DNA from 2 places in the Sutcliffiella sp. NPDC057660 genome. Region 1 is predicted to be linked to the other one. Evidence: a T-box and tRNA genes for the amino acid it is inferred to sense, from the RefSeq annotation. Region 1 holds a T-box; the other holds one or more tRNA genes.
The links. A T-box is a leader RNA that pairs with one kind of tRNA and senses whether it is charged. The one in region 1 lies ahead of alaS (alanine--tRNA ligase), so its partner is inferred to be a tRNA-Ala.

Region 1 (7,998 bases):
CAGAAAAACTCGTCCAAATCAAGGACATTGCGGATTCCTACGGCATTTCCAAAAACCATTTGATGAAAGTCATTTTCCACCTGGGGAAATTAGGGTACATAGAAACGATCAGGGGCCGCAACGGTGGCCTGAAACTTGCCGTATCCCCAAAAAACATCAAAATTGGGGCCGTGGTGAGAAATACAGAAGAGGATTTTCATATCGTGGAGTGTTTTCAGGACCATCAGACCTGCATATTGTCCCCCGCTTGTAAACTGAAGGGGGCCCTACATCAAGCTACCCAGGCATTCTTGTCCGTACTTGATCAGTATAGCCTGGAGGATCTTGCTTCTAATAAGGAACAATTGTCCTCTTTGTTATTTGAGCGTCCAAAACCATCCACATAAAAATAGCAAGCCCGGATATCCGGGCTTGCTATTTTTATGTGGAGAGTACGGCTTATTCCTCGTCCTCAGCCATGAATGTATTTAGCATTTCTTCAATCATATCCCACTCTTCATCCGTTTCAACCGGTTGAAGTTCGCCTTCTTCGTTTTCTTCGTTTTCTTCGTTTGGCACAAAGCTGGAAGCGTGGATTTCGATATCGTCCTCATCGTCATTTTCCGCTCCAACTGGATAGTAAAGAACATAAGACTTTCCGAACTCCTCTGATTCGAAAGTAAATAATACCTCACAAAGCTGTTCGTTGCCGTCTTCGTCTACTACTGTAATTTGCTTTTCACCGTGTTCCATTCTATTCACCTCAGGTTTATTGTTGGCTATCCAGGTATCCTTGCAGAATCACTACTGCAGCCATTTTGTCTATTACTTGTTTTCTTTTTTTTCTACTTACGTCAGCAGAGATCAGGATTCTCTCTGCTGCTACAGTAGAAAGCCTTTCGTCCCAGTAGATGACAGGGAGTCCGGTTTTTGAAGTCAGCATTTCACCGTAATGCCGGCTTGCTTCCCCTCGAGGGCCAATGGTCCCGTTCATATTCTTCGGAAGGCCAATGACCACTTTTTCAGGCTTGTATTCAGCAATTATCTGCTTCAACCGTTTAAAGCCGAGGTTCTTTACCGCTTCATCAATTTTTATCGTTTCCAATCCTTGAGCAGTCCATCCCATTTCATCGCTGATGGCAACTCCTACCGTTTTGGAACCTACGTCTAAGCCTAAAATGCGCATGTACTACTCCTTGCGATGCTGGTTTAGATAAGACTTCACTAATTCTTCGATTAGCTCGTCCCTCTCAATTTTCCGTATTAATGATCTTGCATCCTTGTGACGTGGAATGTAAGCTGGGTCACCAGAAAGGAGGTAGCCGACAATTTGGTTGATCGGGTTGTACCCTTTCTCTTGTAATGCATCATGTACTGTCGTTAATACTTCATTTACATTTGCTTCCATTGTTTCTTCCTGGAAGTTGAACTTCATAGTTTTGTCAAAGGAGCTCATGGTATGCACCTCTCTTTTAGACTTCTTTAATCTGCTTGTAAATTGTTACCTTTATTGTACACCAATTTTCAACAATGTTAAACGGATTTTATACATTCTTCCACAGATTGTAGCGCCTGATCGACTTGTTCCGGGTTTTTTCCGCCAGCTTGAGCCATATCAGGACGGCCGCCACCGCCTCCGCCGCAACGGGTTGCCACTTCTTTTACGATTTTTCCGGCATGGTGGCCCTTTTCAATTAAATCTTTTGTTACACCAGCAGAAATGTTCACTTTTCCATCCTGTACACTTGCAAGTACTATGATAGCAGAACCAAGCTTGGTTTTTAAATCGTCCACCATTGTACGGAGATTGTTCATATCCGTTCCTGCCACTTTACTTACTAGCATGGTCACTCCATTTACTTCCTTCGCTTTGTCAGAAAGACTGGATGCTTCAATGTTTCCAAGCTTAGCAGCAAGGGATTGGTTTTCTCTTTGAAGCTCCTTCATATCAGAAAGAAGAACATCGATTCTGCTTCCTACTTCCTGAGGCTTCGTTTTCAGTTTGGCAGCAGCATCCTTTAAAAGCTGCACCTGATCATTCAATAGACGGTACGCGCCTTCGCCAGTCACAGCTTCCATACGGCGTGTTCCTGCACCGATACCAGATTCAGAGACGATTTTGAATAGGCCGATTACAGAGGTGTTCTGTACATGGCATCCACCACAAAGCTCAAGGCTGTAGTCGTCCACCTGCACCACACGTACGATGTCACCATATTTTTCGCCGAATAATGCCATTGCTCCCATCGCTTTTGCTTCTGTAATGGACTTGTTTTCAATGACAACATCCAGATTCGCCCAGATTTTTTCGTTGACGATTCCTTCAATTTTTTCGATTTCCTCCTGTGTTACCTGCCCGAAGTGGGAAAAGTCGAATCGCAGTCGATCTGCCGTTACTTGAGACCCTGCCTGATTGACATGTGTACCCAAAACATCTTTCAGAGCCTGATGCAGGATATGTGTAGCTGTATGGTTTTTGATGATTTGCGCACGGTTGTTTGCATGCACTTCCGCCTTAACGGTCTGCTCTCTGTTCAGTACACCTTCTTCAACAAGGATGGAATGAAGGTTCTGGCCGTTTGGAGCCTTTTGAACGTCCTTTACAAAGCCTCTTCCGCTTTCTCCAGCAATATATCCGTGGTCCGCTACCTGTCCACCGCTTTCTGCATAGAACGGCGTTTCGGAAAGGATGACCTGCACTTCTTCACCTGCTTCGGCGGAATCAACAAGCTCCCCATTTTTCACGATAACGGAAATCGTGGATGTAGTGGATAACTGATCGTACCCGACAAACGTACTTTGGGAACGTACTTCACCTAGAACCCCTGATTGAACCTGCATGGAATCCACGTCCTGGCGAGCAGAACGGGCACGTTCACGCTGCATTTCCATTTCCTTTTCAAAACCTGCATGATCCAAGGTCATTCCCTGTTCTTCTACATACTCTTCTGTCAGCTCCACCGGGAAGCCGTACGTATCATAAAGACGGAACGCATCTGCCCCGGAGATGACGTTAAAGCCTTCTTCTTTCGCCTTAGCGATAACAGTGGATAAAATAGCAAGACCATCATTCAATGTCTCGTGGAAACGCTCTTCCTCCGTTTTGATCACTCGTTGGATAAATTCCTTCTTTTCTTTTACTTCCGGGTAGAAGTCGACCATGATTTCTGCTACTACAGGTACTAGGTCATGCATGAACGGACGGTTGATTCCAAGCTGTTTTGCATAACGGACCGCTCTTCTTAATAGACGGCGCAACACATAACCGCGACCCTCATTGGATGGCAGGGCTCCGTCGCCTACAGCGAATGTTACAGTACGGACATGATCGGCGATTACTTTGAATGCCACATCTTTATCATTCTCCATTCCGTATTTCTCACCTGATACACTCTCTGTTGCCTGGATGATCGGAATGAACAGGTCAGTATCAAAGTTTGTCGGAACGTCCTGAATAACAGAAACCATACGCTCCAAACCCATACCTGTATCAATGTTTTTCTTCGGCAGCGGTGTGTAGGTGCCATCAGGGTTATGGTTGAACTCGGAGAATACAAGATTCCATATTTCCAGATAACGCTCATTTTCCCCACCAGGATATAGCTCAGGGTCGTTCTCGTCATTTCCGTAGGATTCCCCGCGGTCATAGAAGATTTCGGTGTTAGGACCACTTGGACCTTCCCCGATATCCCAGAAGTTCCCCTCGAGACGGATGATTCTTTCTGCAGGAATTCCTATTACTTCATTCCAATAACGATATGCTTCTTCGTCTTCCGGATGGATGGTCACGGAAAGTTTTTCAGCTTCAAAGCCGATCCACTCTTTGCTCGTAAGAAACTCCCATGCCCAGTCGATTGCTTCTTTTTTGAAGTATTCTCCAATGGAAAAGTTCCCAAGCATTTCAAAGAATGTGTGATGTCGGGCTGTTTTCCCTACATTTTCAATATCGTTGGTACGAATCGATTTTTGTGCGTTGCATATGCGTGGGTTTTGCGGAATCACTCTTCCGTCAAAATACTTTTTAAGTGTTGCCACCCCACTATTGATCCATAAAAGGGAAGGATCTTCATGTGGAACAAGTGATGCACTTGGTTCTACAGAGTGTCCTTTTTCTTTGAAGAAATCTAAAAACATTTGTCTGACTTGCGCAGAAGTTAAGTGTTTCATTTCGATATATCCTCCTTTTTCTTTTGTAAAAAAACAAAAAACTCCCGTCCCCAAAACAGGGACGAGAGTGTATTCTCGCGGTACCACCCTGATTATGACAGGACTGGCCCATCATCTCTCAGATGCTTTAACGGTGCAAACCGGCAGGATTTTACCCCGCACTCCGGATTAGCTTTCTGCAACTCTTCTTCCTGGAATCCTTTCAGCCTGAGGAATTCCTCTCTATTAGGAAGGGCTTTAGCATACTTGATCCTTCTTTGAATTAAAATATGTAGATGTAAAGATTATATGCAACAGTCTCCCTGTTTGTCAATGCTTGATAAAATGACTGCTGATATGAGTGATCGTCACTTTTAAAACAGCAAAAACAGGGACAGCCAAAATCAGTCCGACAACACCGGCAATTTCACCCCCGATCAAAAGGGCAAGGATGATCAGAACCGGATGTATATGCAGACTCTTCCCTACTATCAGAGGGGACAGTATATTACCTTCTACGAACTGTAATCCGAAGATAATGATAATGACAAGGAAAACCATTTTCACCGATATGGTGGCAGCGATAATGATAGCCGGAAATGCACCGATTACCGGTCCAAAGTAGGGGATGATATTGGTTATCCCGATAATCACACCCAGCACCAAGGGATATCGCATGCCGGTAAGCCACAAACTGACCGTTGCAAGGAGTCCTATTATGATACAGACCGTCAATTGCCCCCTGATATAGCTGCCAAGTGATTGGTCGACATCATGCAGAAAGGCCATTCCAGGTTTTCGCCATTTTCTTGGAGTCAGGTACCAGACCGTCTTTTTCACCTGGTCATAATCCTTTAAAAGGTAGAACACGATAAACGGAATGACAATGAGAATAAAGAAAGAATTCAGGATCCCCTTTAATCCTGCAATCACTTTTACAAGGAGGCTTGAAAGCATATCTTCAAATTCCGAAAATGTCTGATCCACCTTTTCGTGAATACCGTCCGGCCAGGTGGATGTACTGGTATGGATCTGCTTGATCCAGTCGCTGTATGTCTGTGCAAGCTTTGGGAAGTTTTCGGACAGCTCCCATAATTGATCGATGATGACCGGGATGCCCTTGTACCCTAGCCATCCGATTCCGCCAAAAAACAACAGGTAAATGATCAGGATGGCAACCGGCCTTGGCAAGCCCCGGTTGTGCGTATATTCGACCACCGGATGCAGCAGGTATGTAATAAAAACACTGATAAAAAACGGGATGCTTACAGTCAGGATGATTCTTAGTATCGGAGTCCAGAACGGGCTCAGCTTCATCCATACATATAAAATGATCATAACGAGTAGAAGTGTACCTAGGCGTAAAAGCCATTTCCACTGATTGTTCAAGCGAAACGCCTCCTACTCGTTATTGTCTATTTAGTTTTCAATTATTATGCAGTCCTTTTAATCAAGAGCGAGAATAGATTCCGAGACTGTCTTAATAATAAACTGCAGGTCCTCATCCTCAATGGAGAGAGGTGGCGCCAAGGTCAGGACATTATTGTACCCCGCAACAGTCGCACCGTTCTTCCCAATGATAAGACCTTTTTGCTTGCAGCTGGCAATGACACGATTGATTTTATCCAGTGAGATGGGTTCTTTGGTGTCTCGATCGGAGACCAATTCAATACCTACAAGCAGCCCCTTTCCACGGACATCTCCGACAAACGGGTGGGTAGAGAGTCTAGATTTCAACTCACCAAGCAGGACTTTCCCTTTTTCAGCTGATCGTTCAATCAATTTCTCATTTTCCATGATCTCGAGATTCTTCAACGCAAGAGCGCAGGATGCAGGGCTCCCCCCAAAGGTGTTTACATGACGGAAATAGTCATATTCCTCCGTCCCTTTGAACTTCTCGTAGATTTCCTTTTTGACGGCTGTTGCGGATAATGGAAGATACGCACTTGTTATCCCCTTTGCCATGGTGATGATATCCGGTTTCACATCATAGTTCATGAAGCCGAATGGCTTGCCTGTCCGGCCAAAGCCGCAGATCACTTCATCCACAATGAGTAGGGCACCGTGCTTTTTGCAAACCTCACTGACAGCTTTCATGTAGCCATCCGGTGGTGTCAGGATCCCTCCACCCGTAATGATCGGCTCCATAATCATGGCGGCTATCGTCTCACTCAGCTCCCATGTCATAGCCTGGTCGACATCCTTTACACTCCTGAGCTGCATCGGATCTGCGGTTATCGGCTCCTCCATGCGGTAGGTGTCAGGCGGCGGGACATGGACAAATCCAGGTGCCAGCGGTTCGTATTTGTACTTTCTCTGCGCCTGTCCAGTGGCCGCAAGCGAACCCATCGTATTGCCATGATAGGACCTGTACCTGGACACGATTTTATAGCGGCTATGGTCGCCGCATTGCAGATGATACTGCCTTGCAATTTTGAAGGCGGTCTCGTTCGCTTCCGATCCGCTGTTGGAAAAGAAAATAACATACTCATCATTGAGCCATTCATTCAGTTTCTCAGCAAGCTTGATGGCGGAAACATGACTTTGTGTCAATGGGAAGTAGGCAAGCTCCTTCAACTGCTCGTATGCCGCTTCAGCAAGCTCGGTGCGTCCATATCCAACATTTACGCACCATAGTCCCGACATGCCGTCCAGATACCTTTTTCCATCCACATCCGTCACCCAGGCACCCTTCGCCTCCTTCACCACCATCGTCCCCTGTGGACTATAAGGCTTCATGGAATGCCATACATAACGCTCATCACTAGCCAGCAAATCCTGCTCATGCGCCTGATCCATCCGAACCAAAGCAACCACACCTTTCTGAAAGGGGCCTGACCCCTTTTTACATTTATTGGATTATCGCCTTTAAAAGTCGAATCTGGAAGTGATCATTTTTTTGCGGGTATAGAAGTTCAGCCCATCTTTTCCGTTGACATGAAGGTCTCCATAGAAAGAATCTTTCCATCCAGAGAATGGGAAAAACGCCATTGTTGCGGGTACCCCGACATTGACCCCGATCATCCCGGCATCCGCCTCTTCCCTGAACTGCCGCACAGCCTTTGCATCCTTAGTATAGATGGTGGCTCCGTTACCAAAACGGGACTTTTCAATGTGTGAAAGTGCCTCATCAAGATCACTAGCTCGCAACAAACTCAGTACAGGAGCAAAGATTTCCTCTTTTGCTATCGTCATGTCAGGTTTTACATGATCAAAAATGGTAGGTCCGAGATAGTTTCCTTCTGTCAGATCTTCCATCTCCTTTCTGCCATCCCGCAAAAGGGTAGCACCTTCTGCCACTCCCTGTTTGATGTAGCCAATCACTTTTTCCCTGTGACTATCGCGAATAACAGGAGTCAGCAACACTTCCTCATCCATCCCATTCCCGATCGACAAGGCATCCGCCTTCACTCTCAGCTCCTCGACAAACTTATCGTTGTCACCCACCACGACTACCGCACTGCATGCCATGCATCGCTGTCCTGCACTACCGAAGGCTGATGTTAATATATGCTGTGCAGCCTTTTCGATATCACAGTCCGGCATGACCACATGATGATTTTTTGCTCCCGATAGCGCCTGAACCCGCTTCCCGTTTGCCGCTGATCTTTCATACACATATTTTGCAACCGGCTGCGATCCTACAAAGGAAATGGCTTTCACATCCTCATGATCAAGCAGGCCATTGACCACATCATGCGCCCCATGGACAATATTCAACACCCCATCCGGTGCTCCGGCCTGGGTGAACAGCTCCACTAAACGATTAGCCAGCAGCGGCGTCCTTTCGGATGGCTTCAGTACAAAAGTATTCCCGCAGGCAATTGCAAGAGGGAACATCCACAAAGGTACCATCATCGGGAAATTGAATGG
Region 2 (7,998 bases), on a different contig from region 1:
TATTTGTTCGGTATCTATCTCCTCAGGGTGAAGGGATAAATAGAAGGATCGACTTGGATTGTCAGCCAGCACCCATACAAGCATAGATTTGTTGCCTTTCTCAATTATGAATTCACGCACTTTGCTAAAAAGCGCCTTTCCGATTCCTTTTTTCTGACAGCTTTGAAGGATATAGATGGCAAAAAGTTCTCCGTCCACCTCATATTTCTTCGTCCGTTCAGTTCCCGCACTTGCAAAACCTACGATATCGCCGTCCACTTCTGCTACAAAAAGACAACCTTTCTCATATCCTGCCTCTATTGCTGTCTCCCACATCTTTTTTCTATTTTCATAGGAAAGGGATTCCAAGTAGCTATCATCAATAATTCCTTTATACGTAGTTTTCCAGCTATCCACGTGCACTTTTGCAATGGATGCTTCATCACCTTTCTCCGCCAGCCTTATAATCATTTTCTGCTCTCCCTTCACTCTATCATCTCTAAAGGTTTGGCTTTCTTGTTGTCTCTTAAAAAATAGGCCACACTGAGCATGACCAGCATACCACCAGTGAACTGTGTCCAGGTGATGTATTCCTGCAATACGAAATAGGCAAGAATGGCTGCACCAATCGGTTCAAATAAGATGCTCATGGAAATGACATTGGTACTGATATACTTGATTGCCCAATTGAACAGGGAGTGCCCGAGCAGGGTGGGTAGAATTGCAAGCAACAGAAACCATAACCAATCCATTTCCGAATAGCCTGTCAAAGAATCACCCGTGAGCAATACATAAAAAAATAGCGTAATCGTGCTTACTCCATAAACAATAAAGGTATATGTAATGAGAGATAGTCTTTTCCGGACGTCCTGTCCAAAAAGTAAATAGGCGGTAACCAATGCACATGCAACCAATGCCAGTATATCCCCGAAAAGTGCCATCCCACTGATTCGGAAGTCTCCCCAGCTGATGATGATGCTGCCGATGATCGCAATTGCTCCACTTGTAATGGATTTGGGACTTAGCTTTTCCTTGAAGAAAAAGTATGTCCCAATAAATGCAAACAAAGGCTGTAAGGTAACCAGTACAGTGGAACTGGCTCCACTAGTATAGTTAAGGGATTCAAACCATAATATAAAGTGGAAAGCCAAGAAGATCCCTGCAACGACGGAAAAGATCCAATCTCGTTTCGTTATAACCTTTAATTCCTGCATATACTTATATAGGAATATCGGCAAAATCAGCAGTACGGAGAAAAGCAGACGATAAAAGGCAGTCACGCCTGCTGGAGCCTCTGCAAGCTTTACAAAAATGGCTGATGTTGATACGGTTACGACACCGATTGCCAAGGCCATATACGGATTCATCCACTTATTCATTTTTCAGTCTCCTTGTCCAGATTCCATGATGTAGATATTACTTTCTAATTGTACTGAATATTGCTATAATTTTCTAACCATTTATTTATTATTTTTTACAGCATACATAGATAGAGGAGGAGTTCGATGGAAGACATCTTGGAGTTTTTCATAGAGTATGATTTTATCATAAAACTTAGCTTGGCAGCAGTTGCCGGGGTAATCATCGGATTGGAACGGGAGTTAAAAGGAAAGCCACTAGGATTGAAAACATGTGTCATCGTATCCGTGATGGCGTGCCTTCTGACCATTGTTTCCTACGAATCGGCATTTCTCTATTCCAAAGAGTATTCACGACCGATGGATCCAGGACGTATTCCATCTTATGTTATTAGTGGAATCGGATTTTTAGGTGCAGGTGTAATCATGAGAAGAAGCAACGAGGCCATTTCCGGATTAACGACTGCTGCTCTTGTTTTAGCATCCGCTGGAATCGGAATTACTATCGGAGCAGGCTTTTTCGTCGAGGCCTTAACGGGAGTAATCTTCATTATTTTAGGTGTTAAAGTCATCCCTTCCCTATTTGACGTTATCGGGCCAAAAAAGCTCAAGGAAAAGGAAATAAAGGTCAAAATATATATTGAAAAAGATGTGAATCTAACGACGGTCATGAAGGAGATTCATAGCAAGAACCTCAACATCAAAAGGGTAAAAGTAAAAGAGGAAAGAGACGATATCGTGCTGAATTGCATCATCACAACAAAGAAAAGCATCTATACCACAGATGTCTATTATGAAATCAAAAGCTTGACCGGAGTTTTCCAAGCGGAAGTAGAAAATATCGATTAAAATATTTTTGAGAAACTATTTGCAAAAGAAAGATTTTTTGATAAAATAAATTCAGTCTTAACGGGGCGGTAGTTCAGTGGGAGAATACTTCGCTGGCAGCGAAGGGGTCGTGGGTTCGAATCCCATCCGCTCCATAACAATAATCCTTAAAGCCAATTGGTTTTGAGGATTTTTTTATTACACATTTCCAACCAAAAGATGACAGTTGACGAGAGCAAGACATAGTGGGGCATTTTTACTAACTTTACTTTTCTTGTGTATTTGTCCCTTTCGCCTCCGCATACTTTCACATAAGATAAATCACCTGAACAAAAGGTGGTGGAAGTATGAGCTATGATGGTCATAAAGGCGGATTCTCATTGGTGGTTGTTTTATTTATCCTTTTAGTAATTGTCGGAGCTGCATTTGTAGGTGGCAGTTACAGCGGAGGTTACGGCGGAGGTTGTGGAGGATATTAAACTTTTTCAGTTTGACTATTCTCAGAAATTATTTCACCCTCTTTCCTTAAAGGATTGATCAAACCAGTAAGTCCCCCTGTTTAATTTGCAGGGGGACTTATTTCTATTTATGAAAAAGAAACTTAACAGACTTTTGATTCTCCCACTATTAAGAAAGGTTTATTGCCTATTACTGAATTTCTCCTCTATAAACGCCTGCTCTTCCTTCGCACTCAAAATCCCAGTCGCCCTTCCGATAGAGCCATCCTGGAGTTCCCAGATGGCATTGTGGTCATCATCGACAGCTGTAAAGTTCTTATCCTGCCATTTTAAGAGAATTTCCTCGTACAAACTTCCATGCTTGTAGTCATTCCTATTGTGCTGAACCACTTGCAGCAACCTATCGACACGTTCCTCGGTTAAAGGGAGGACACCCCATTTTTTATCCGCTTCCACCTTTTGATGGCTCATATGGTGAATGGCGTTCTGAACGGCCAATTCCGACATATCAAATGCAAAATCTTCTTCTATTGTTGTGATGGTTTCTTGAAAATTCATCTGTGCCCCTGGTTCCACTTCTTCGGTTAATGGATTTTTCAATTTAATAATCCCACCCGATTCAGGTTCGACCGTTGCAATGTAATACACCAGCATAATAATGATAAGTGGCAAGACAACAATTATCAGCCATTTCATATTGGTTTTTAATATCTTTATTTTGTCCACTCCCCACATTTTCCCTATTTATTCTTCATTATACAGTAAATGGCATAACCATGAAACACTATAGTACAGTTTAGAAAGTGTATGTATTCTTGTCGAACAAGTACTAAAGTTCCATTTTCTAAAACTTCCAACCTTCAAGGATAATACTTTTCTGAACAGGGTATAAATAGACTATCCTAAATATTGGAGGTTATTTTATTGAAAGCTGTAACGTTCCAGGGCATTAAGGAAATGAAAGTCAAAGAGGTTCCGGATGCATCCCTTCAGAAAAAGGATGACATTATTGTAAGGATTACTTCCACAGCCATTTGTGGATCTGATTTGCATATTTACCAGGGAGCATTGCCTACTGAAAAGGACTATGTAGTTGGTCATGAGCCGATGGGTATTGTGGAGGAAGTCGGTCCCGAAGTGACGAAAGTGAAAAAAGGTGATAGAGTGGTCATTCCTTTCAATATTTCCTGCGGAACCTGCTTCTATTGCAAAAATGAATGGGAGAGCCAGTGTGATCATTCCAATCCCAATCCGGAAGTTGATACTGGGGGATACTTCGGTTTCACGGAACGTTATGGAAATCATCCAGGTGGCCAGGCGGAGCTCTTACGTGTTCCCTATGGTAATTTCATGCCATTTGTCATTCCAGAATCAGTGGAACTTGAGGATGAGGCATTGCTCTTTATGTCAGATGTTCTTCCAACGGCTTATTGGAGTGTGGAAAATGCAGGGGTGAATAGTGATGATACGGTTGTTGTGCTTGGATGCGGACCTATCGGCTTAATGGTACAGAAATTCGCATGGATGAAAGGTGCGAAACGCGTGATAGCAGTCGATAATCTTCCATACAGACTTGAACGGGCCAAGAAGATGAATAAAGTGGAAATCTTTAATTTTGATAAATTTAAAGATTTGGGCTCACATATAAAAGAAATAACGAATGGTGGTGCTGACATTGTCATTGATTGCGTAGGTATGGATGGCAAAAAATCGGCACTGGAGGAGATCGGACAAAAGCTTAAGCTGCAGGGTGGTACCCTAAGCGCATTTGAAATTGGAATGAATGCAGTCAGAAAATTCGGGACCATCCAACTGACAGGCGTCTATGGATCTAAATATAACATGTTCCCTCTTGGCAATATCTTTGAACGGAATATCAACCTTAAAATGGGACAGGCACCGGTCATTCATTATATGCCAAAGCTATTTGAGATGATTACCGCTGGGGAATTTGATCCTACAGAAATCGTTTCCCATCGAATGCCTCTTCATCAAGCTGGAGAAGCCTACAAGATCTTTAATGACCATGCAGATGAATGTGTAAAGGTTGTATTGAAGCCTTAATATAGAAGCATAGAAAGAATAAAGCTGCAGTCGAAAAATCGACTGCAGCTTCTTATTTTACAGACTCTAGTAATTTGTTGATCTCCATCGGATTGAATCCTTTTACCGCTTTGTCCCCGACTGCAGTAACTGGAATTCCCATAAATCCGAACTTTTCTACTTCCTGTTGGTAGACCGGATTTGCTAAGATATCCCTTACTTCAAAGGGAATTTCCTCTTGTTTCAGGTATTCCTTTACATATTCACAGTCCTTGCATCCCTTTGCGGAATAGACGATAACTTTCTGGTTCATCTGAAGCCCTCCTTGATGTTTGCTTTGGCTTCATTTTACCATAAAGGGACACATATATATAAGGGAACTGCTCCCTACTTTTCGACCCATTCATCCTTGTCATTTTTCTTATATTTATTCTTCACAGCATCCCATGCAACCTTATGGGCGGTTTCTTCCTTGTCATATTGTTCTGAGGCAGAGTTGAAGGCTTCTTTATAGATTTCCTGTCCGTGCTTCGGTAGATTGTCTTTGACGCCTTTTGGCAGATCTTTCAATGAATCATATGGCATCACGCTTTCCTCCTTTGTATTTACTCTTACATTATCCTTATCCTTTTCTTCAGTTGAATAAACAAACTTCCCACATAAGGAAGGAGAATCCATGATACTCAAGGAATTAATAAAGTAGATCATGTTGAATTTATCAACTAGAGTAGGGGTAGCTTATGAAAAAAATGCTTTTGTTTGCCAGTTTGATGGTCGCTCTTCTGCTAGCAGGCTGCACATCTGAAATCGCCAAGGAAATACCTTCAGATACTGCCGTAGAGGAGCGAATAGATGATCGAGCCCCTGAGAGGGAGAGAGATTTCTTCATCCCAGGGATTGAGGTAACTGATTGGATGCTTCCCAAACAGAATTCGCGTATGCGATCCGGGTCCGTCACCCATGTGATGCTGCATTTCACTAATAATGCCATGCGTAACCCGGAGGATCCCTACAATCTGGATGAAGTGTATGCTTTGTTTGAAGAATATGAAGTGTCGGCCCATTACATGATTGGGAGAGATGGGGAGGTTTATCATCTTGTACCGGAAAGCAGGGTTGCCTTTCATGCGGGAAAAGGAATTGATTTAAATTATCAGCATTACCATAATAGTTTCAATGAATATTCAATTGGAATAGAATTGCTTGCTATCGGGACAAAGGAAGAGATGTTTCCTATCGTCCCTGAGGAAATCTATGAGAGGATAGACCCTACAGATATCGGGTACACCGAGGCACAGTATACCGCATTGAACGAGCTGTTGGTGGATCTTTTAAATCGTCATCCCTCTATTAAAAATGACCGGGAACATATCGTCGGTCACCACGAATATGCCCCCGTTCGTAAAATGGATCCAGGTTCCTTGTTTGATTGGTCAAAAATCGGGTTTTAGTAGCATACAAGTATTTCTCTTGAAAAATACCCTTTCTTTGTGACACAGCGGTCTTTGATTTCAAAGCCCGCTTTTTCTATCATATCATCGATTGTTTCGATGGTAACAACGACCAGTTTATCCGTTATTCTTCGAGCGTGTCTTAAGATGTCTGCCTGATCTTCTGGTGTCGCATGTGTATAGAGGTTGTATGGCATGTCTATGATTGCGACATCATATTTTTCCGTAACATCCGCTATTGGTCCCAATGTCACATTTCCTTTTAAGTTGAAATGAGCAATGTTTTCCCTAGAGCCCTCCGTAACCAAAGGGTTAATATCCCTTCCCTCTATATGAATCCCCATGGACAATGCTTCAACCAGTACGGTACCGATTCCACAACATGGATCAATCGCTCTTACTCCATCTGGATGTGGAACGGCTAAATTGGAAACCGCGCGGGCGACCCGAGTGCTTAATGCAGTGGAATATTCGCGTGGCTTCTTTGTGTGCTTCAACCATACCGCTTCATTTTTACGATAATTGCCAAAGTACCATCTACCACCATATGCCACAATACCAAAGATATGCGCGGGATTATGGACATCCGCCTCTCCATGGATGCGTGCCCCAAGGTCCCGTTCCATTAATCTTCTCTCGTTGTATTCAATTTGAGCTTCTTTTTCAAGGTCATTAATCTTGATGAAGATGATTTTGAACGTCTTATCCAACATATCTATTTCTTCGACCTGCTCTAGAATATCCGAAAGTTCATCCCCAGAATATAGAACTTCGATACGTTCCCTTATAAAAGGGCTTCTGCTTGGATCTATGTTAATGGTGCTTTTTATTATGTTATAGGGTGATTCCATGCCAAAAAAAGAGCGCATCTCCAAGTGGCTCAAGGATCGCTCTTCAGGGCTGCTTGCATATGTATAAATAAATTCCTGGGTGTCCAATTTCTTTTCCAACTACTACTCATCCTCTATCTTGTTAATGCTTGCCTTTAAAGCTTATCGGTAAATCTTTTAAAAAGCAATGAAAGCCGATTAATCAAAATTTGGCAAGCCTTAGATATGATTAACTTTGCAGGGTAGGTCAAGAAAAAGGACAGGAAACAGTACACTGCCCAATTTATTTGACGAGGTTATGCTTGAATGCGTAAATGACTGCCTGGGTCCGGTCCTGGACCTGCAGCTTCGCCAATATATTGCTTACATGCACTTTAGCTGTTTTCAATGCAATAAACAGCTCATCCGCAATTTCCTGATTCGTCTTCCCTTGTGTCATAAGGAGCAGAATCTCCATTTCACGATTTGTAAGTTCTTCATGCAAGTAGTGTTCATTTTTTTGACGCATCTTTTTCATCATTTTCCCTGCCACTTCAGGTTCCAGGATGGATTGACCTTTAAAAGTGGAGCGTACTGCATTTGCAATATCACTTGCCTTGGAAGTTTTCAGCATGTAACTCGTTGCTCCTGCTTCAAGTGCCGGATACACTTTTTCATCATCCAAGAAGCTTGTGACAATTATTATTTTTGCGTCCGGCCATTGATCGATAATCCTTTTGGTTGCTTCAATGCCATCCATTTCCTTCATAACAAGATCCATCAAGATAATATCCGGTTTATGCAGAAGCGCCAATTCCACTGCCAATTTTCCATCATCCGCTTCTGCAATCACTTCTATATCAGGCTGTGCGGATAAATAGGCAGTGACACCAATTCTCACCATTTCATGATCATCTACAAATAAGACTCTAATCATTTCCCTCACCCTTTAAATCCAACTTAGGAACCTTTACTTCCAATCTTGTACCCTGATTTTCTACACTCACTATTTTTAACGTGCCGCCTATCTCCACGGCCCGCTCGTACATGTTTTGCAATCCATACGCGCCAG

Region 2: it has a tRNA-Ala gene. The T-box ahead of alaS (alanine--tRNA ligase) is inferred to sense a tRNA for this amino acid. The anticodon was not compared.

What each region holds. Positions count from the first base shown of each region.
Region 1 is NZ_JBHVHV010000010.1:22,643-30,640, forward strand. Features, by position in the region: gene ACFVAD_RS12690 (Rrf2 family transcriptional regulator) at 1-386, shown strand, start outside; gene ACFVAD_RS12695 (DUF1292 domain-containing protein) at 439-732, opposite strand; gene ruvX (Holliday junction resolvase RuvX) at 749-1,165, opposite strand; gene ACFVAD_RS12705 (IreB family regulatory phosphoprotein) at 1,169-1,435, opposite strand; gene alaS (alanine--tRNA ligase) at 1,513-4,146, opposite strand; T-box leader at 4,201-4,413, opposite strand; gene ACFVAD_RS12715 (AI-2E family transporter) at 4,456-5,514, opposite strand; gene ACFVAD_RS12720 (aspartate aminotransferase family protein) at 5,572-6,924, opposite strand; gene ACFVAD_RS12725 (CoA-acylating methylmalonate-semialdehyde dehydrogenase) at 6,994-7,998, opposite strand, start outside.
Region 2 is NZ_JBHVHV010000011.1:197,244-205,241, reverse strand. Features, by position in the region: gene ACFVAD_RS14710 (GNAT family N-acetyltransferase) at 1-450, opposite strand, end outside; gene ACFVAD_RS14705 (DMT family transporter) at 465-1,358, opposite strand; gene ACFVAD_RS14700 (MgtC/SapB family protein) at 1,485-2,186, shown strand; tRNA gene ACFVAD_RS14695 (tRNA-Ala) at 2,249-2,320, shown strand; gene ACFVAD_RS14690 (YjcZ family sporulation protein) at 2,513-2,644, shown strand; gene ACFVAD_RS14685 (DUF6241 domain-containing protein) at 2,804-3,349, opposite strand; gene ACFVAD_RS14680 (zinc-dependent alcohol dehydrogenase) at 3,548-4,687, shown strand; gene ACFVAD_RS14675 (glutaredoxin family protein) at 4,740-4,979, opposite strand; gene ACFVAD_RS14670 (ChaB family protein) at 5,054-5,251, opposite strand; gene ACFVAD_RS14665 (N-acetylmuramoyl-L-alanine amidase) at 5,407-6,117, shown strand; gene ACFVAD_RS14660 (TRM11 family SAM-dependent methyltransferase) at 6,114-7,067, opposite strand; gene ACFVAD_RS14655 (response regulator transcription factor) at 7,231-7,863, opposite strand; gene ACFVAD_RS14650 (sensor histidine kinase) at 7,856-7,998, opposite strand, start outside.